DNA from 2 places in the Trichococcus sp. TS_SC_9 genome. Region 2 is predicted to be linked to the other one. Evidence: a T-box and tRNA genes for the amino acid it is inferred to sense, from the RefSeq annotation. Region 2 holds a T-box; the other holds one or more tRNA genes.

Region 1 (10,324 bases), 630 kb from region 2:
GCATTCAAAGAAAGCTGCATATCATGACTCCGATGGAGTTCCATGACCAGTATTTCGAGGCAGCCTAATGACCCCTCACGTTTTGTGAGGGGAGCGGGTTGTGCTTCGCTCATAAAACGTGTGGGCCGCCAAGCGTAAGCGCGGCAGATATATATATGCAAAAAAACTGCCCCCACATTACGGGGAGCAGTCTGTAAAACTGTTTAAATATTTTACTGTCCTATTGACGGGTGGCATACCATTGCGAGACAGCCTATTTTTTGATGTTCGGTCTTTAATCAGGCTTTGATGCCTTCTTTGCGTCGTTTAGCGAATTCTGCAGTCGCCGTGAAGAGAACATCTGTCGATGAGTTGAGGGCTGTTTCGAATGAATCCTGCAGGACTCCGATGATGAAACCGACACCGACTATTTGCATGGCCACATCGTTGGGGATGCCGAACAGACTTGCTGCCAATGGGATAAGCAACAGCGAGCCACCAGCAACACCCGATGCCCCGCAAGCACTGACCGCTGCAAGGATGCTAAGGATGAAGGCTGTCCCGAAATCCACAGGGATACCCAGCGTATTGACCGCTGCCAAGGTAAGGACGGAAATCGTAACTGCCGCGCCGGCCATATTGATGGTCGCGCCAAGCGGAATGGATACGGAGTAAGTGTCTCTGTCCAGTCCCAAGTCATCACACAGTGTCATGTTCACGGGAATGTTCGCAGCAGAGCTTCTTGTGAAGAAAGCTGTGATACCACTTTCCCTCAAGCATCTGAAAACGAGTGGGAACGGATTGGAACGGATATAGATGTAGACGATGAGCGGGTTGATGATCAACGCCACGAACAGCATACAGCCGATCAAGACCGCAAGTAGTTTCCCGTAGCCCAGCAGAACACCGATTCCGCTTGTCGCGATGACATCGAAGACAAGCCCCATGATTCCCAAAGGAGCGAAGGCAATAACGATTCTGACCATTTCCGTCAGTGCATCAGAAACATTTGACAGCATCAGTTTGGTTGAAGCTGCGGCATTCTTCAAAGTAAACCCGAGCATAAGAGCCCATGACAAGATGCCGATATAATTGGCATTGTAGAGCGCCTTGACTGGATTGTCCACGACGTTCAGAAGCAGTGCCTTCAGGACTTCCACTACACCACCTGGAGCTGTGACGTCCTCGGCTCCGGCCCCTAATGTCAAAGTCACCGGGAAAATGAAGCTTGCGACCACTGCTACGAGTGCCGCCGAGAAGGTTCCTAAAAGGTAGAGCACGATGACAGATTTCATGTTCGTCTGTTGGCCTTTTTTGTGCTGCGAAATCGCGGATGCAACCAAGAAAAAGACAAGCATCGGCGCAATTGCCTTCAAAGCACCGACAAACAGCGCTCCAAAAATGGTAATCGGCTGCGCGGCGTCCGGCATCGTTACACCAAGGATGATACCTATAATCAGACCGACGATGATACGTTTGACAAGGCTCAGCTTGTACCAGTGATTTAATAGTTTATACAATTCAAATTCCTCCTGATGTATGTAAAAAATTACAATTAAATGAGTACGCAGAGTTCCATATTACCATAATTTAATCCCTCGCGGAAGAAAATCGTTCAGTTTCCGGTTTAGCGCAATACATCAACAGGACCCCTCTTAAAACTGTTTCTGCCTTTTTGGGTAGTTTTTGAAAATTCCTCTTTTCTGATCGTCCGAAAAGCGTTATAATGTCATTTATGGAGAATTACTCAAGTCCGGCTGAAGAGGACGCACTCGAAATGCGTTAGGTGTCGAAAGGCGCGCGGGGGTTCGAATCCCCCATTCTCCTTAAAAACTTTTAAATATTGTCCGACAAAAGGCCAGCACTCCCGACATGGGATGCCGGCCTTTTGTTTTGTCGAAATAAACCTGCTTCCCTCTATTTTATGTTGACATGGGTGCCACTTCAAGTGCTAGTCTGAAACAAATACGGATCGATTACGTTCTGAAGACTACCGAAAGAAGGTTGCGTAGTGGCAGAAGAAATGAAATTGACGATTGACAGCATCGCCTATACTGCCGTCATCCGAGATAAAACGGTCATAGATTTTTTAGGCTTTCAAGGACCGATCGAGATTCAATAAAAAAGATTTTCCGATCAGGAATACTACACACCTTTGCCGAAGCCGACACACCCAAAAATAAAGAAAGCGCACTGACAATCATTACATCTGATTTTCAGTGCGCTTTTTTGTCCTTCCATTCGAAATTGAACAATTGCTCTTATTCTTTAAGAGCGGATATTTTTTTGAATTATCTCTTATCCACATCTTGCCCCAAATGACAGGATTCCATGGATACTAGCACTTTCTTACATTAAGACTTAAAAATGATGTTGTAGCAAGGTTTATAACCGTCATTTGATACTGTATGAGGAGTATAGGCTATTAATACAATTACGGTAGAAGTCGATTAGATTCTAGTCCCATAAGACTATATACGGTAGGTATCATGATATCCATGGAATAATACAATTAAATTCGAAAGTAAAATGTCATTTTCTGTTTCTTTGTATTTTCCAACAAATACTGAATAGAGGGAAATCTATTTTTTTGATAAAATCGCAGATTTGTTGGAAATAGGAATAGTTTTAGAAAACAGGCTACTAGGCTAAATTTAGAAAATACCCTGAAACATATTGGTTAAACCCTCATCTCACGTAAATACTACGTGCTGGTTTGCCTATTTTTCGCGGAAACGACATGCTCTGCATCACCTTAAATGAATGGAGTGGAATGATGGGGGAAAAAATAAGTCAAAAGAATCGGGCAAAGCGAAGGAAGATCGGTATGCTGATTGGTATCCCGGCACTGCTTTTCGTATCCGGCATTACGCTACTTTCCTTGGCTTTTTTTGATAATATTTCCAATGCTTTTTACATGTCGCGTATGTTTTTCCCGCAAGAAGTCGCTATCGCTCAGACGAATCTGAACGATAGCAGTGTGATTGTGGAAGAGACAACCACAGTGAACCAACTCACTTTCCCGAAATACGGGGATGAATATGGGACTTTGAGCGTGGATGCGGCAGGCATCGTCTCGCCTGTTTTCGTCGGCGACGGTGCACCGCAATTGTTATATGGCGCCGGCCAATATTATGGTTCCGTGTTCCCGGGAGATATCGGAAATACAGTCATCACCGGGCATGCCAATTCAGTCTTCAAGACGCTGGGAGAAGCGCAGATTGGCGATGTTATCCGCCTGGAGCTGACCTACGGAACCTATGTGTATGAAATCAGCAACATTGAAATCAAGAGCAATACCGATCAAAGTATTCTGGCACCTTCCGAAGAGCAAATTTTGACGCTTTACACTTATTATCCTTTCGACTACATCGGTAACACACCTGACAGATATGTCGTGACCGCAAAATTGGTCGAAGGCAAGTCACTATCGGAAATCAATTTTTAAGGAGCGTCGTGATGCGAAAGATAAAGAAAATCGGCAGAGTCACCCTCAGCTTTCTCCTGATGTTTGTAGTGGTTGGTTTGATTGGAGCCATCTTCATGAAGCAAGTCCTAATGAGCGCAAGCGACCTAAATCAACAGTTGGAAGACAGCTCCTATTACGCCAAAGTGGAGGAAAGCCTGATCGCCAAATTCAGGACGTTGAGCCTAGAAACATCCATACCAGAGAAAGTCTTTGTGGAAGCCGCGATGGACCAAAATGGCCTGCAACAGCTTGCCCGCACGAACAATGAACAAGCACTCAACTATCTGATTGATCCTGACGCAACTTACGCAACGACGATCGATCGCATCATATTCGTGGAACCCGTGACGACTTATGTTGAGAGTTATGCCGCAGAACACAACCAGCCTTTCGATGAAAGCTTGCAAGCGCAGACGGATACTATCATTGAAGAAGCCACCACCATTATCGGTAGCCACACTACCCTGTTCGCTTTGGACCAGGTGATTGCCTACCCACAATTCCAGACCGTCCGGAAAATCCTGCAAACCGCTCTTTCCTATTTTTATCTCGTCCCGCTAACCTTCTTTTTGGTTGTCGGAGCCCTCGTCGGCTTGAACTGGAAACTGCCTCACCGCTCCTTGATTTGGATCGGTAGCGGTTTAGTTTCAGGATCTGCCTTTGTCATCATCCCCGCAATCGTGGCGTTGAGTCTTAAGATTCCACAGCGCATAACCGTTTCAGCGTATTATATCAACACCGCCCTGCGTACGTTGGCTATGCATTACATAACATTCTTGCTGGTCTCCGGAGCACTGATCTTCTTTTTGGGGATAGCCTGCCTTGTTGGCTACAGTTTGATCAGCACGGCCAAGCGAGCTGCCTACCGCCAAAATCGTGCCACCAAGGTCGAAATGAAACAATACTGATTCAGCCTCAGGATAGATACACTGAAAGGAGGTGAAAAATATGAAAAAAACCATCGTATCTCTTTTGTTTGCATTCGTGTTGTTCTTCGGACCGCAAGCGAATGTTGCTGCTGCAACTGAAAATGATATCATCAAAACTTTGGTAACAACCAACTTACCATCCAATTATGTGCAGCAAGCAAAAAATTATTTAAGGTCCAATGATGTGACTGCTGTAGAAGCAAATCAAATCATTGTCCACATAAATAATGCACAAACTATCGTGAATGCACGTGGAGCGAAAAGTGTGAATCAACTTACGAAAGCTGATAAAAAAGCCCTTCTGACTGAACTTACTGCAACTGCTGCTGTGTTGGATATTACTGTTGCTGTGACTTCAAAAGAAGTTGTTTTCAGTGGTGCAGACGGAACTGTTGTCGCTGCTTTCCCGGTTAAGGGAAATGGCGTAAAATAGACTGGAAGCTTAAGAGCACTTAGCCGAGTTTGTATTGACGCTTGTAAAACACCCCCGCTTAGACGGAGGCTCCATTATGGGCCTCCGCTAGGCAGGGGTGTTTTTTTTCTTGGCAATTTCCAGGCCGGGATCGCAGCTCCGCTCAGTCAGAACAGCCCCCCGGAAAAATCTCGGTAAGCTGCCTTCACTTCCGCATAGAGATCTGGGTAGGCTTCACTCAAGGAGGACAGGATTCCGATCGCAAGCTGAGAACTGTGGATCGTCTGAATTTTATGGACGCGGATATAGGAGACGTCCGCATTCAGGCTCAGTTTGGGGTAGCGGTCCTTTTCGACTTTGATGTCGTGGATGGGGTCGATGTTTTGGCTCGTCGACACTTTCGAAATCGGAAAGGCTGTGAAGTCGCACGGCAACGTATCATATTCCGCACCGATGATCAAAAACGGGCGCGATTTGAAGGCAATTTTGTCTGTTTCAAGGTCATGGTAGGCAAACCGGGTCTTCACGATGGCCCCAATATAGGCTTGCGTTTCGTTCATGGCTCCAGCACCTCCCCTTCGAATTCCTCCAATTCATCCAGATAAACATCGAACAACGTGTCATAGATCCTCACTTTTTTCGCATCCTCGCGGATATCTGCAAGTTCTAGCTTTTGGGGTTGGGCAGGATCTGCCGCTGGACCCGTTCTGCTGTTGCGCCAGGATGTTTCGCGGCGCGCCAAATCCGACAAATACCAGCCTTCGTACTGTCCGTAGGCAAAGACTACGCGGTCCAGGATGAATTGTTCGCGCTCCGTCAACTTTTTCATCTCCAATGGTTCGAAGGGATCGTAGCCTTCCTCGAAGAAGAAATGCAGTTCCGGGAGCACCGGTCCCTCTTTCCAGCCTTCAAAGCTTTCCTCGAATAGCGGCTCCCCTACCACAGCCAGACATTCCCGCTGCGCGAAATAAAGCAGCGCCTGCAGCTTCAGCTCATTGTCGCCGAACCGGGCTGCCGTATGATTTTCGTAGGAATAGACCAAATACTTCGCCAGCTGATTCAGTTTCGACATAACGACTTCCCCTTTCATGAATTCCCTTTTTGTTTCAGCACCTTTTTATTCATTTTTCAAAAAATTCTTGCCAGACTTCTGCCAAAAAGACGCCTACATCTGTCTGGACGGCCAATTGGAAGGTCAGCGACTGCGGTACGGGCGTCCGGTTCAGCAACACGGCGTAAGGGCCTTTGAAATTAATGGACGAAGCTCGCGGCCGGGTAGACGGCCAACGATGTGCCGATGACGACAAGCATGTCAGCGGCGCCGATCGCTGCAGCTGCGCGCTCCATCGCCTCCTCATTGAGCATTTCGCCGTAGAGTACGATATCGGGACGCACCATTCGGCCTTGGGGATCGCGCTGGATGCCTTGCGCGTCCATGCTGATTTCGGTGGCATCGGCGGGGTCGCCCGTGTCGAACGTCCGCCATCTTGACCCGTTGCCGTGCAGTTCGATGATTGCGCTGCTGCCGGCGGACTGGTGCAGATTGTCGATGTTCTGGGTGACGACGGTGACTTCTTTCCCTGTATCTTCGAGCGCCGCAAAGAAGCGGTGCGCGGCGTTCGGTAGCGCCTGCGAAAAATCGAAATGCGCCGCATAATTGCGGAAGAAAAGCTCGGGGTACGTCTCCAGGAAACCGATGCTGAGCGTTTCTTCGCCAGTGAAATGGCGGCCGCTCAGCCTATCGAACAGCCCGCCCGCCGAACGGAAATCCGGGATGCCGCTCTCTGTGCTGATGCCCGCCCCCGTGAACGCGACGATGCGTTGCGATTGGCGGATCATCTCCGCGAAGTGTTCTTTATCATTATTCATGCTCGAGCTCCTTTCTTTTGTTGTTCTTACTGCTTTTATTATAGCTTTCGGAAGGGTTGACTGGGTACTATTTCGCATTATGGGCGGGGTGGATTTGTTAGGGTGTTCGGATTCGGATAATTGCTTGCCCTCTTGGCTGTAAGGCATTCGTTTTGTCCGGAACAGTCGACATGCACGCCCTATCTCGGCTGTTCGGCATTCATTCTCTCCGGAACAGTCGACATGCATGCCCTATCTCGGCTGTTCGGCATTCATTCTCTCCGCATCAGCCGACGACTCTATCCCGATACACAACGTCCTCTTCTTATTGGCCTATATATATTTATAAACGTATCCCCTTCCATCCAAACAACGTTTTCATCCATTTGCATGCTCCCCCCCCTGACTGTTCCCCTTGATTTATCTGGTGAACAGAATTAATATATATAGTATGAGAAACAATCAGATAGCACAACATCTAGTGTTTTCACCATAGATAAGGGAGTGATTATTGTGGATGCAACAAAGACCACATTTAAAGCAGGGTTCGAAAAATTGAACAAGGACATCGAGCGGTTCCCGCATGTGTTTCCGATTACGGAGGATATGCACGTGACTTATGAGGGCGTGTCACGCCTCGTCATGTTGGATCGCTATTCCTACAAGGATTCCACCAAGGAGACCCTGTCCGAAGGCGATATCGTGATTCTGACTGTCAAGGAGGACCCGAAATATCCGGCCCGCGGAACAGGAACCGTTCTTTCTGTAAACCACAAGGAACAGACTGTCCGCATCAAAGTGTCTGAGGAATACCAGCACAACATCGATGACTTCGAAGTCGAGGAAGGTGGTATCGTGACGCGCCGGATCCTGACGTTGGACAAACCGCTTGAGCTTTTCTACGAACAGATCGCGATGCGCAACGCGCACGGTCTGGCCGAGGTCGAAATCACGCCGGAACTGCGCCATGAAGCATTCTTGAAGTTTTACGAAGAACAGAAAGCCTTGAACTTCATCCCGGCCGGGCGCGTGCTCTACGGCGCCGGCTCCGGTACCGATGTGACCTATTTCAACTGTTACGTCATGCCTTTCGTGCCCGACTCGCGCGGCGGCATTTCCGATCACCGCAAAAAAGTCATGGAAATCATGAGCCGAGGCGGCGGCGTCGGTTCGAACGGTTCGACGTTGCGTCCCCGCCACACGTTGGTGAAAGGCGTCAATGGCCGCTCTTCCGGTTCCGTTTCCTGGATGGACGACATCGCCAAATTGACGCATCTGGTCGAACAAGGCGGTTCCCGCCGTGGCGCCCAGATGATCATGCTGGCCGATTGGCATCCGGACATCTTCGAATTCATCATTTCAAAGATGCAGAATCCGCGCATCCTTCGCTACATCATCGAGAATTTTGAGGATGAACAGATCCGCATGTTGGCGAAGGAAAAATTGCATTTTACGCCATTTTCGTCCAAGGACATCAACATGTATACCGGCATCGTCAACTACAAACACATTCCCGGGCATGGCGGTTTTGACGCCTCGGTCGTCCATGAAGCCGAGAAGAAATTGCGCGATGGAGGCACCTACACCGTCAACAATCCCGAATTTCTGACCGGCGCCAATATTTCCGTCTGCATCACGGACGACTTCATGGATGCCGTGATGAGGAATGAGGAGTATGCGCTACGTTTCCCGGATGTGGAGCACTACAACGAAGCAGAGATGGCGCACTACGATGCCGAATGGACCAACTGCGGCGATGTCCGCGAGTGGGAAGCTGCAGGCAATGCCGTCAGCACCTTCCGGACCATCCATGCGCGCGAATTATGGCGCCTGATCAATGTCTGCGCCACTTATGCCGCTGAACCAGGCATCTTCTTCATCGACAACGCGAACAAGATGACGAACGCAACCGCCTACGGTCAAAAAGTCGTCGCCACCAATCCATGCGGCGAGCAGCCATTGGCAGCTTATTCCGTCTGCAACTTAGCGGCAGTCAACTTGGCCGAAATGGTGAACAAGGATCTGCAGATGGTCGATTTCGCCAAATTGGAACAGACCGTCCGCACCGGCATCCATATGCAGGACAACGTCATCGATTCCACCCCTTATTTCCTGGAGGAGAACAAAAAACAAGCGCTTGGCGAACGACGGATTGGCTTGGGGATCATGGGCTTGGCTGACATGCTGATCTATTGCGGTGTACGCTACGGTTCACTGGAAAGCCTGCAACTGATCGATCAAGTATTCGAAACGATCGCCGTGGCGGCCTATGAGGAAAGCATCGAGTTGGCGAAAACGCGCGGCAGCTTCCCGTTCCTGGTCGGACAGACCGGAAAAGAGACGCAGATCCTGCGCGAGCGTTTCATCAACACTGGCTACATGAAAAAAATGCCGGAGCATGTCCGTGAAGGCGTCCTGAAATATGGCATCCGCAACTCGCATTTGTTGACGGTGGCGCCGACCGGATCGACAGGCACGATGGCCGGCGTTTCCACCGGTTTAGAGCCCTACTTCTCGTTCACGTATTACCGCAGCGGGCGTCTCGGCAAGTTCATCGAAGTGAAGGCGGATATCGTCCAAGAATATCTGGATCGTCATCCGGGTGCCGATCTGAACCAGTTGCCTGATTATTTCGCGACCGCCATGACGCTTGCCCCTGAAGAGCACGTCGATGTGCAGACGACGATCCAACGCTGGGTCGACAGTTCTATTTCAAAAACGGTGAACACGCCGAAAGGCTACACCGTCGATCAAGTCGAGAAAATCTACGAACGTCTTTACCTGGGCGGAGCCAAGGGCGGTACGGTCTACGTCGACGGCAGCCGCGATTCGCAGGTGCTGACGCTGAAAGCCGAAGAAAACGTCTGGGATGACGAAGCCAAGCTTGAGGAAGAGAAAGAGCACGTCAAAATCAACAAGGACAAGACTTTCCTCGTTGATTCGATTGCCAGTCTCGCGTCCACCGATGTCACGATCGGCAACGAAATCGGCGATACCTGCCCGATCTGCCGACAAGGTACGGTCGAGGATCTGGGCGGCTGCAACACATGCACGAACTGCGGCGCACAGCTGAAATGCGGATTGTAAACTAATCAAAAGAAGAACCCGTCTGATTTTTGGACGGGTTCTTCTTTGTGGTTTGCCGACAATTATGCTTTGCTGCTCGTCTTGCGCTTCAGTGTCCGATAAACATAAAGTATCGGACAACCGCGTCGCGTTTGGAGCACTGCTTGTCCGATAAACGCATAGTATCGGACAACCACAAAAAAGAGCTGCCCAATGCGGCAGCTCCAGTCTTTAGTTTCATTCTTTTCCGGTGTCCGAAGGTTCCGGTTTCCCCGCTTCCAGCAAGACCCGGTCGCGGATGGCGAAGAAGGTTACGACCATCAGGAACACCCCCGATACGGCCATCAGGATTTCGATTGCCATCCGGTCCGCCAGCGGTCCGAAGATCAGCATCCCTAGCGGCATCATCGAGCTTGCGACCATGCTTTGGACGCCGAAGACGCGGCCAAGGAAATCTTCCTCGACTTTTTCCTGCAGCAACGTCATGCTCGGCGCGTTCAGGAGAGGGATGACGAGACCGACGAGACCCATCAGGAAGAGGTAAATCCAAAAATTCGGGATCACGCCCATCCCGAAAGTGCACAGGCCCATCGCCCCGATCGCAAATGCGATTGAATGGAT
Region 2 (10,324 bases):
AAGGGCTGAGCCAATTGTTGAACACCTTCCGCTTGGTTCAGAAGCATTTCAATAAGGACCTGAAATTGGAAGGGGTCTTATTGACGATGCTGGATGCCCGTACGAATCTCGGCTTCGAAGTCGTTGATGAGGTCAAAAAATATTTCAAAGAAAAAGTATACAAGACAATCATTCCACGAAATGTCCGTTTATCCGAAGCGCCAAGCTATGGACAATCGATCGTTGACTATGATATCCGTTCAAAAGGAGCGGAAGTTTATCTTGAGTTGGCAAAGGAAGTGTTAGCAGATGGCGAATAAAAACAGCAAAGGGCTAGGACGCGGCATCGACGCGCTCTTCAGCAACTTTGAAGATATCGAGAAGATCGATGAAAAGACAGAGAAGGTACAGGAGATCCCTTTAGACGAAATCCGTCCCAATCCTTACCAGCCACGGAAAACCTTCGATGACTCGACTTTGCGGGAATTAGCTGACTCGATCATGCTGAACGGCGTCATCCAACCGGTCATCCTGCGCCAATCCAGCGTGAAAGGCTATGAAATCATTGCAGGCGAACGCCGCGTCCGCGCGTCCCGCTTGGCCGGCAAAACAACAATCCCGGCAATCGTCCGTGAATTTGACGAAACAGCCATGATAGAAGTCGCCATTCTGGAAAATCTGCAGCGTGAGGATCTGACTCCGTTGGAAGAAGCGGAAGGCTACCAAACATTGATGAACAAGCTGAATCTTACGCAAGTGGATGTAGCCCAAAGATTAGGGAAGAGCCGTCCGTACATTGCCAACCACCTGCGCTTGTTAAACCTCCCGCAGGACGTCAAACGGATGTTGCAAGAGGGATTGGTCTCCATGGGGCAAGCCCGCACGCTTTTAGGCTTGAACGATGAATCGTTGATCAGCGAATTGGCGAAACGTGCTGCCGAAGAAGGTATCACGGTCCGACATCTGGAATTGCTGGTCCAACAGCTGAACAATCCTGGAGATGTCGCTAAAAAGACAACCAAGAAGAAAAAAGAAACGAAGCCAGTATACATCAAAGAGAGCGAAGAACGCTTGATGGACAAATTCGGGACATCCGTACAAATATCCAGCAAGGGCGAAAAAGGCAAGATCGAGATCGAATATCTTTCTCCAGCCGACCTGACCCGGATTTTGGATATCCTGCAAATTTCCCTGGACGATTAAGAATAGACGAAGACATCAGAAAGAGGTGCATCTAGCCTTGGTACAACAAGATTATGGATTGCATGATGTGGTGGAAATGAAAAAGCCGCATCCCTGCAAAAACAACTCATGGGAAATCATCCGAATGGGTATGGACATCCGGATCAAATGCCTGAAATGCGGGCAGATGGTCATGATGCCGCGCCGTGAATTCGAGAAGAAGATGAAAAAAGTACTGACTAAGGCAGAAGAAACTGTCGAATAGGTCTTTGAAGAAATAAATAAAAGCAATATAAGTGGAAAGAGTGTGAAGAAATGTCATTAACAGCAGGAATCGTAGGGTTACCGAACGTCGGTAAATCCACTTTGTTCAACGCCATCACCAAAGCGGGAGTGGAAGCCGCAAACTACCCATTCGCGACGATCGACCCAAATGTCGGAGTAGTCGAAGTTCCCGATGAACGTTTGAATAAACTAACAGAATTGGTGAAACCCAAAAAAACCGTCCCGACCACTTTTGAGTTCACGGACATTGCCGGAATCGTTAAAGGCGCCAGTAAAGGGGAAGGTCTGGGAAACAAATTCTTGGCCAACATCCGTCAAGTGGATGCCATCTGTCACGTCGTCCGTTGTTTCGAAGACGATAACATCACACACGTCAGCGGTAAAGTGGATCCATTGGATGATGTCGAAACCATCAACTTGGAACTGATTTTCGCGGATTTGGAATCCATCGAAAAACGCTATACACGCATCAGCAAAATTGCGCGTACGAAGGACAAAGATGCTGTTTACGAATTAGCTATATTGGATATAATCAAAGAAACGCTGGAAGCTGGTAAATCCGCACGTACCATCGAATTTACACCGGAAGAAGAAGTGTACGTGAAAAACCTGTTCCTTTTAACGACAAAACCTGTTCTTTATGTCGCAAACATCTCTGAAGAGGACGTAATAGCCGGCGGAGACAATGAAATGGTGAAAATTGTCCGTGATTTTGCGGCGACAGAAGGTGCAGAAGTTGTTACCGTCTGTGCCCGTATCGAAGAAGAAGTGGCTGAATTGGATGATGAAGAAAAAGCCGAATTCCTGTCGGAGTTAGGCATCGAACAATCCGGACTTGATCAACTGATCCAAAAAGCTTACACGCTGCTTGGGCTGGGAACATACTTCACAGCAGGCGAAAAAGAAGTCCGTGCCTGGACATTCAGATTAGGGATGAAAGCACCGCAGACAGCCGGCATCATCCATTCCGACTTCGAACGCGGCTTCATCCGTGCCGAAACAGTTTCTTACAATGACCTACTGTCATACGGCAGCATGCAAGCAGCCAAAGAAGCAGGAAAAGTAAGACTTGAAGGAAAAGACTACGTAGTCCAAGACGGCGACGTAATGGAATTCCGCTTTAACGTATAACAGGATGTGATGATTCGCGTTTAGATACCCAGACGTTGGGTAAGGAAGCACTGTGACCGTACCGGTCAAGTGTATCATGTCTCTAAGCGATTAAAAATCGCAAGAGCCATGACAAAACGGGAGTGGTATCTGCGAATCAGAACTCAACTATAGGATTTAGAACCGTTCTATAAAGGATGCCGCATGTAATCAAGGGAGGATTTACCATTGGAAGAAACGAAGAGCGTTGAACAAATGAAGTTCGAAAACAAAGCGTTATGGCAGAGTTTGACAAAAAGAAATGAACAATACATGCTGGGGCTGGACAGAACCTTGAGAGCTGCAAACCTGGAAGAGGGGCGCAGAGAGGAAATATACAACAAAATGATGCGGGAATTGTTGGACGCCCAAAAAACCGGGAAAACTGCCCGCCAATTATACGGCACAGTGTCTGAGTGCGCATCAAACATCTTGGTCAATCCAACAGATAACGAAGTTAAAGTCCGTTCGACTGATTGGTTGATCGCTTTGGATGGCGGCTTATTGCTGGGGTCTCTTTTCGCGATGATTTCAGGCGTTTCCTTGCTGACCAACAGTGGCGAAGACGTAATCGGAATGGGTCTGATCAGCTTAATCCTGAACTTTATCGTGGGCGGCATCGCCATGCTCATCATCTCCAAATACACGCCGAATCCGGATGCGCCAAAAGGCGAAAAAGGCTTCGGGAAATACATCTTTGCGACGACCGGCGCTATGTTGCTTTGGATGCTCATCATGACTGTTTCCATGATGCTTATCCCAGCCACAATCAATATCGCTTTGCCTGCATGGTTGTACCTTGGAATCGCGGGTGTAGGTTTTGCTGCAAAAGTATATCTGAAGAAAAAATATCATATCGTGGGCGGCATTTTGTAGGCCGTCAATGGGTGGAGGCCGAGATGCAAATAAAACTTGTATCTCGGCTATTTTCGTATATTGACAGAAATAAACTGTAGATGAATCCCTGGATGCAATCATACGCATTAATTCCGAACATTGAGGTAGTTGTGAATGCATAGTATTCGATAAAAACGCTTCTATATGAGAATTGTATGATAAAGGGAGGTTTGCGCTTGACGTAGGTTGTTGGTGGTGGTATTTTAGATGATAAAAAATCAGCATAAATAAAAAGGAGTGTTCATCGAAAATGTCAAATTGGGAAACAAAATTCGCTAAAGAAGGTTTTACTTTTGATGATGTATTATTAGTCCCGGCTGAAAGCCATGTATTACCTAACGATGTGGATTTATCGATTGATTTAGCTAAAAATTTACACTTGAATATTCCTATAATGAGCGCAAGTATGGATACTGTTACCGATGCGGCAATGGCAATCGCAATGGCTCGCCAAGGCGGCTTGGGCGTCATCCACAAAAACATGACCATTGAAGCGCAGGCTGAAGAAGTGCACAAAGTAAAACGTTCCGAAAGTGGCGTCATCATCGACCCATTCTTCCTGACTCCTGATCACTTGGTTGCTGAAGCAGAGAATCTGATGAGCAAATACCGCATCAGCGGCGTTCCTATCGTTAACGATATGGGAGAACGCAAGTTGGTAGGGATTTTGACGAACCGCGATCTGCGCTTCATTACAGATTACCAAGTTCCAATCGGCGATGTCATGACCAAAGAACATTTGGTTACCGCTCCTGTAGGTACTTCTTTGAAAGATGCTGAATCCATTCTGCAAAAATACAAAATCGAAAAACTGCCTTTAGTCGATGAAACCGGACGTCTGGCGGGCCTGATCACAATCAAGGATATCGAAAAAGTAATCGAGTTTCCCAACTCCGCAAAAGATGCACACGGCCGTTTGATCGTTGCGGCTGCAGTAGGTGTGACAAGTGACACATTTGAACGCGCCCAAGCCTTATTGGATGCAGGTGCAGATGCAATCGTCATCGATACAGCGCATGGCCACAGCGCCGGCGTTATCCGTAAAATTAAAGAAATCCGCGAACAATTCCCTGAAGCAACCTTGATTGCCGGAAACGTAGCGACTGCCGACGGGACCCGCGCACTCTTTGACGTCGGGGTCGACGTAGTCAAAGTCGGAATCGGACCGGGCTCCATCTGTACAACTCGTGTCGTAGCCGGTGTCGGTGTTCCTCAGATAACAGCCATCTATGATGCCGCAAGCGTAGCGAGAGAATACGGCAGAGCAATCATTGCTGACGGCGGGATCAAGTATTCGGGAGACATCGTCAAAGCGATGGCTGCCGGTGGACACGCAGTCATGCTGGGCAGCATGTTGGCAGGTACGGATGAGTCTCCGGGCGAATTCGAAATTTTCCAAGGCCGTCGTTTCAAGACTTACCGTGGTATGGGCAGTCTGGCAGCAATGGAAAAAGGCTCAAGCGACCGTTACTTCCAAGGCGGCGTAAATGAAGCGAAGAAAATGGTGCCGGAAGGTATCGAAGGTCGTGTAGCCTATAAAGGGGCAGCCAGCGATATCATCTTCCAATTGCTCGGTGGTGTCCGTTCCGGTATGGGTTATGTCGGTGCAGCTAATTTGCAAGAGCTTCGTGATAATGCGCAATTCATCAAGATGTCCGGTGCCGGATTGATTGAATCCCATCCGCATGACATCCAAATCACAAAAGAAGCACCAAACTACTCCATCCAAAGATAAAACTGCAAGAAATCAAAATGTCCGGGACACTGTTCCCGGGCATTTTTTTTATGTTCACGGTTTGTTGGAACTTTCTGATATAATTAAAATGGAATTTCTTTATGCTTCCTTAAGCAAAAATTTAGAAGAATTTGGTACGATGAGGGAAAATATGTATTTTTAGGAAAGGGTTGTCCTATATGAATAAAGTTTTGATCGTCGATGACGACAGGGAAATCGTGGATTTGCTGAGCATCTATTGCAAAAATGAAGGGTACGAACCGATAAAGGCTTATGACGGCACCGATGCTTTCCGGAAGCTTGAGGAAAACGTGGACATCCAACTCATCATTTTGGATGTGATGATGCCAAAAAAAGACGGCATATCGGTGGTGAGGGAGCTGCGGGAACAGAATAACCCGATCCCGATTCTTATGTTGAGCGCCAAATCCACAGACATGGATAAAATCCAAGGCTTGACGACAGGTGCGGACGATTATGTTTCCAAGCCATTCAACCCGCTGGAAGTAATGGCCCGCATCAAATCGCTATTGCGCCGGACGAATATGCAGGTGGATGCTTCGGAGATGGACGCGATCGAAATAGGTCCGCTGATCATCAAGAAGGATTCCCATGAAGTCAAGACACTGAACGGAAAGAGCATCCAATTGACCGCGCTGGAATTCGGCATCATGCATTTATTGGCGAGCCATCCGAATCGCGTCTTCAGTGCCGATGAGATTTTTGAACGTGTTTGGCAACAGGAAAGCATCGTATCGGCCAAAACAGTGATGGTGCATGTGAGCCATCTTCGCGATAAAATTGAAGAGGCTACAGGTGGCGAGAAAGTCATCCAGACAGTATGGGGTGTAGGCTATAAGATTGGGGAATAGGCAGACCTGCCTGCAGGCTGGCCTGGAAAAATCAGCTGAGTCGGGAGGGTGCAGCTTTGTTTAACAAGTTGAAGAAGAAAGAATTGAGTGAACTCGTTTTTGAAGGGGCCTTGACGCTCGGCATCGTCTATCTGCTCTACATCGGGATGGAGCTGATGTTCAACCGGCTGGTTGCGACTCCTCCCGCTTTCTTGAGGGAAATTCCCTCTTTAAGACGATTCGTAATGGTGGTTGACGCATTTCTGACCATTTATGATAATGTTTTCCAATGGATAGCGGCGATTTTTGCGGCCGTCTTCACCGGTTGGCGTTTGGCCAGAAGATACAAGCAGATGCAGCTGACGCATATCCTGGACGAGTTGCATTATATCGCAGCGGGACACTTCGATCATCGGATCGACGCAAACAATGCCGGCAGCTATGTTGATGTTGTGGACAGCATCAATACACTAGTGGAGAGCACTGTCCAAGCGATGGCAGAGGAACGAAAAATTGAGCAATCGAAAGATGAATTGATCACGAACGTCAGTCACGATATCCGCACCCCTTTGACTTCCATCATCGGCTACCTAGGATTGATAGAGGACAAGCAATTCACGAGTGAAGAGGATGCCCTGCGTTATATCCATATCGCTTATACAAAAGCGCTGCAGATGAAGGTGCTTGTCGATGATCTTTTCGAATATACGAAAGTGCGGCAACCAACGACTCCGCTGCTGTTGAAGACGATCAATATCGGGAACTTTTTGGAGCAGATCGTCGCGGATTATGAACTGGAGTCGCGCAAACGCCATATGGAGACCGAAGTGATCATGAAGACGAGTCCTTTGATGATCGAAATGGATGTCGATAAAATGGCCCGCGTCTTCAATAATCTCATTTCCAATGCCCTCAAGTATGCGCATGGCGGCACTTGGGTACATATCGAAGCGGAAAAGATCGGTTCTGAGGTGATTGTTGCCGTGAAAAATAACGGGGAGCGTATCCCTGAAGAATCGCTGCAGGAATTGTTCGGTCGCTTCTATCGGGTGGAAAATTCCCGTTCGAAAGAGACCGGTGGGACCGGGCTGGGGCTCGCGATCGCCCAAAGCATCGTCACCCTTCATGGCGGGTATATCTATGCGGAATCGGATGAGGCGGAAACCAAATTTGTGCTGCATCTCCCTTTGAAGCAGACTCCGCCTGTTAAGGAATAAGGAACGTACACTTTCTGGGTACGTTCCTTTTTTTGGTTGTCTTTTTATACTATTTCCGCTAACATAGAAGGGTATATGAACTGAATGAAATGACTGAATGGAGATAACTACAAACAATGATAACTATAAAAAACAGAAAAATGATTATGGGAACACTATCGGCTGCCTCTGTATTGGTGAGCAGCTTGTTTGCAGCACCGGTTGCTTTGGCTGCTGAACAACCGTCTGTCGATGCGAAAGCAGCTTTCGTGATAGAAGACGAGACCGACAAAGTGCTTGTCAACCAAAATGGGGAAGAAGCGCTGGGCATAGCCTCAATGACAAAGATGCTCAGCATCTACTTGATACTGGAAGCCATCGAGGAAGGCAAATTGACTTGGGACAAGCAAATCACTGTCAGTGATTACGTCTATGAAGTCAGCCAGAACTACAATTTTTCGAATGTGCCTTTGCGTCAGGATATCACGTATTCTGTGGAAGAGCTGTACCAATCCGCATTGATCTATTCTGCAAACGGCTCGACGATCGCTTTGGCAGAAGCTTTGGCTGGTTCCGAAGCGAAATTCGTCGATCTGATGAAGGCTCAGTTGGATGAGTGGGGCGTAGAAAACTATGAGCTCTATAATGCAACCGGCTTGTCGAACAGCGATGTCGCGGAAGAAAACCTATATCCCGGTGCATCGTCTGACGGCTACAATAAAATGACTGCGCGTGGGGTCGCGATGGTTGCAGATCATCTGATCGATGATTACCCTGAAGTTTTGGAAACGACTTCCATTCCGGAGTTGGCTTTCCAAGCGGGAACGTCCGACGAAATCATGATGCACAGCTATAACGTGATGTTGCCTGGTATGTTTTATTACCGTGAAGGTGTGGATGGTCTGAAGACCGGAACAACGCTGGAATCCGGCGCATCCTTTACTGGTACCGCAATGCAAGATGAAATGCGGATCATCACCGTGGTCATCGGCGCGGATGAGAGCACCAAACGCTTTAAAGAAACAGGACGTTTGATGGACTATGCCTTCTCGACCTTCGAGAAGACGACGGTAGCGGCAAAAGGCGATGCTGTTTCCACGCAAGAACCGATTACGGTGGCCAAAGGGAAGCAAACTGAGGTCGGGCTTGTCTACAACGAAGACCTTGTGACCGTTACCGAAAAAGGTGCCGAAGAGCTCGCGCTCACAACTGTTTTCACACCGGCGGAAAAGAGTCTGAATGAGGACGGCGAGATTGAAGCGCCTATCGAAAAAGGCACAGAAGTAGGGTCCGTCGCTGTGACAGTCGAAGGCGACGAGTTGGGCTACCTGGATGGAGCGACCTCCGAGGATGTCAAAGTCGCAGTCGCAAGCAGCGTTGAGAAAGCCAATATCTTTGTGCGCGGCGGCCGTGTTGTCGGAGATTTGTTCGGTAAAGCTTGGCAAACGGTATCCGATTTTGTCGGAGGATTCTTTGACTGATCCGGAATAGCTGCAGGCTAATTTGGACCGGCCGCTTTATTGACAGCACAAGGTTTGTTCAGTAAAATGAGGGTATCGAAGCTTAGCCTAATTGAATAGAGAAAGCCATGCATGTGACCAGTAGATAATGTGAAGCGCCCCAGAGAGTCAGTGGTTCGGTGAGAACTGACCCTTCACCTATTGAATCCCCACATGAAGCGAACAATGAAAACAAGAAATTGACTAAATTGTTCCGGATCCGTCCGTTAACGCAATGAAGCGCAGCCCGTCCATTTAAAGGATTGGCTGAAGTTGGGTGGTACCGCGAACGTTAAAGCCATTTCGTCCCAGATTATTCTAGGGATGGAGTGGCTATTTTTGTACACATTAATGAGGAGGAAAGTATATGTTGGATGTAAAATTTTTAAGGGATGGATTTGAAGCCACTGCAGAAAAGTTGGCTGGACGTGGCGTTAAAGCGGAAGAATTGGCGACGTTCCAGGAATTGGATGCGCAACGCCGCGAGAAAATCGTTGAGACGGAAAACCTCAAGCAATACCGCAATGGCGTTTCCCAGGAAATCGCGCAATTGAAACGCAATAAAGAGAATGCGGATGATAAGATTGCCGAAATGAAAGAAGTCGGCGACAAAATCAAAGCGCTGGATGAAGAACTGAATGAAATCGAAGAGAAGACGACCTACATCGCCACAAGATTGCCTAATTTGCCGCATGCCTCTGTTCCTGTCGGTGCGGATGAAGACGATAACGTGGAAGTAAGAAGATGGGGGACACCGCGCGCGTTCGATTTCGAACCGAAAGCCCACTATGATATCGCCGAGGCGTTGGATATCCTGGATTTTGAACGCGGCGCTAAAGTGACCGGAAGCCGTTTCGTCTTCTATAAAGGCTTGGGAGCTCGCCTGGAACGCGCTTGCTACAACTACATGCTGGATCTGCATACCGAAGAACATGGCTACACGGAAATCATCCCTCCATACATGGCGAACGAAGCTTCCATGTTCGGTACCGGACAATTCCCTAAATTCAAAGAGGATGTTTTCCAATTGACGGATGAGCGCAATTTCACGCTGATCCCTACAGCAGAAGTTCCTTTGACGAATTATTACCGCGATGAAATCATGAATGAAGCAGAACTGCCTGTCTATTTCACGGCGATGAGTCCGTCTTTCCGTTCTGAAGCCGGAAGTGCAGGACGCGACACAAGGGGCCTAATCAGGATGCACCAGTTCCATAAAGTAGAGATGGTGAAATTCAGCAAACCGGGAACTTCCTATGAAGAATTGGAAAAAATGACAGACGATGCTGAAGCTGTGCTGAGAGGCTTGAAGTTGCCGCACCGCACTATCACATTATGCACGGGGGACATGGGCTTCTCCGCAGCCAAAACGTATGACATAGAAGTATGGATCCCAGCTCAAGATACCTATCGGGAAATCAGCTCTTGTTCAAATACAGAGGCATTCCAAGCCCGCCGCGCGAAAATCCGTTACCGCAACGAAGAAACAGGGAAGCTGGAATTCGTGCACACGTTGAATGGCTCCGGGTTGGCAGTCGGCCGCACTGTGAC

The links. A T-box is a leader RNA that pairs with one kind of tRNA and senses whether it is charged. The one in region 2 lies ahead of serS (serine--tRNA ligase), so its partner is inferred to be a tRNA-Ser.
Region 1: it encodes a tRNA-Ser, which carries the amino acid that the T-box ahead of serS (serine--tRNA ligase) is inferred to sense. The anticodon was not compared.

What each region holds. Positions count from the first base shown of each region.
Region 1 covers NZ_CM149591.1:278,287-288,610, forward strand. Annotated here, with positions in the region: gene AC0J5I_RS01195 (IS3 family transposase) at 1-68, shown strand, start outside; gene sstT (serine/threonine transporter SstT) at 279-1,499, opposite strand; tRNA gene AC0J5I_RS01205 (tRNA-Ser) at 1,717-1,806, shown strand; gene AC0J5I_RS01210 (class D sortase) at 2,807-3,427, shown strand; gene AC0J5I_RS01215 (hypothetical protein) at 3,439-4,356, shown strand; gene AC0J5I_RS01220 (hypothetical protein) at 4,397-4,810, shown strand; gene AC0J5I_RS01225 (hypothetical protein) at 4,957-5,349, opposite strand; gene AC0J5I_RS01230 (Panacea domain-containing protein) at 5,346-5,861, opposite strand; gene AC0J5I_RS01235 (SIR2 family NAD-dependent protein deacylase) at 6,041-6,658, opposite strand; gene AC0J5I_RS01240 (vitamin B12-dependent ribonucleotide reductase) at 7,148-9,724, shown strand; gene AC0J5I_RS01245 (MFS transporter) at 9,941-10,324, opposite strand, start outside.
Region 2 covers NZ_CM149591.1:910,773-921,096, reverse strand. Annotated here, with positions in the region: gene AC0J5I_RS04255 (ParA family protein) at 1-299, shown strand, start outside; gene AC0J5I_RS04250 (ParB/RepB/Spo0J family partition protein) at 289-1,182, shown strand; gene AC0J5I_RS04245 (DUF951 domain-containing protein) at 1,220-1,426, shown strand; gene ychF (redox-regulated ATPase YchF) at 1,477-2,577, shown strand; gene AC0J5I_RS04235 (DUF1129 domain-containing protein) at 2,785-3,471, shown strand; gene guaB (IMP dehydrogenase) at 3,743-5,227, shown strand; gene AC0J5I_RS04225 (response regulator transcription factor) at 5,407-6,099, shown strand; gene AC0J5I_RS04220 (sensor histidine kinase) at 6,156-7,295, shown strand; gene AC0J5I_RS04215 (serine hydrolase) at 7,412-8,755, shown strand; T-box leader at 8,854-9,087, shown strand; gene serS (serine--tRNA ligase) at 9,141-10,324, shown strand, end outside.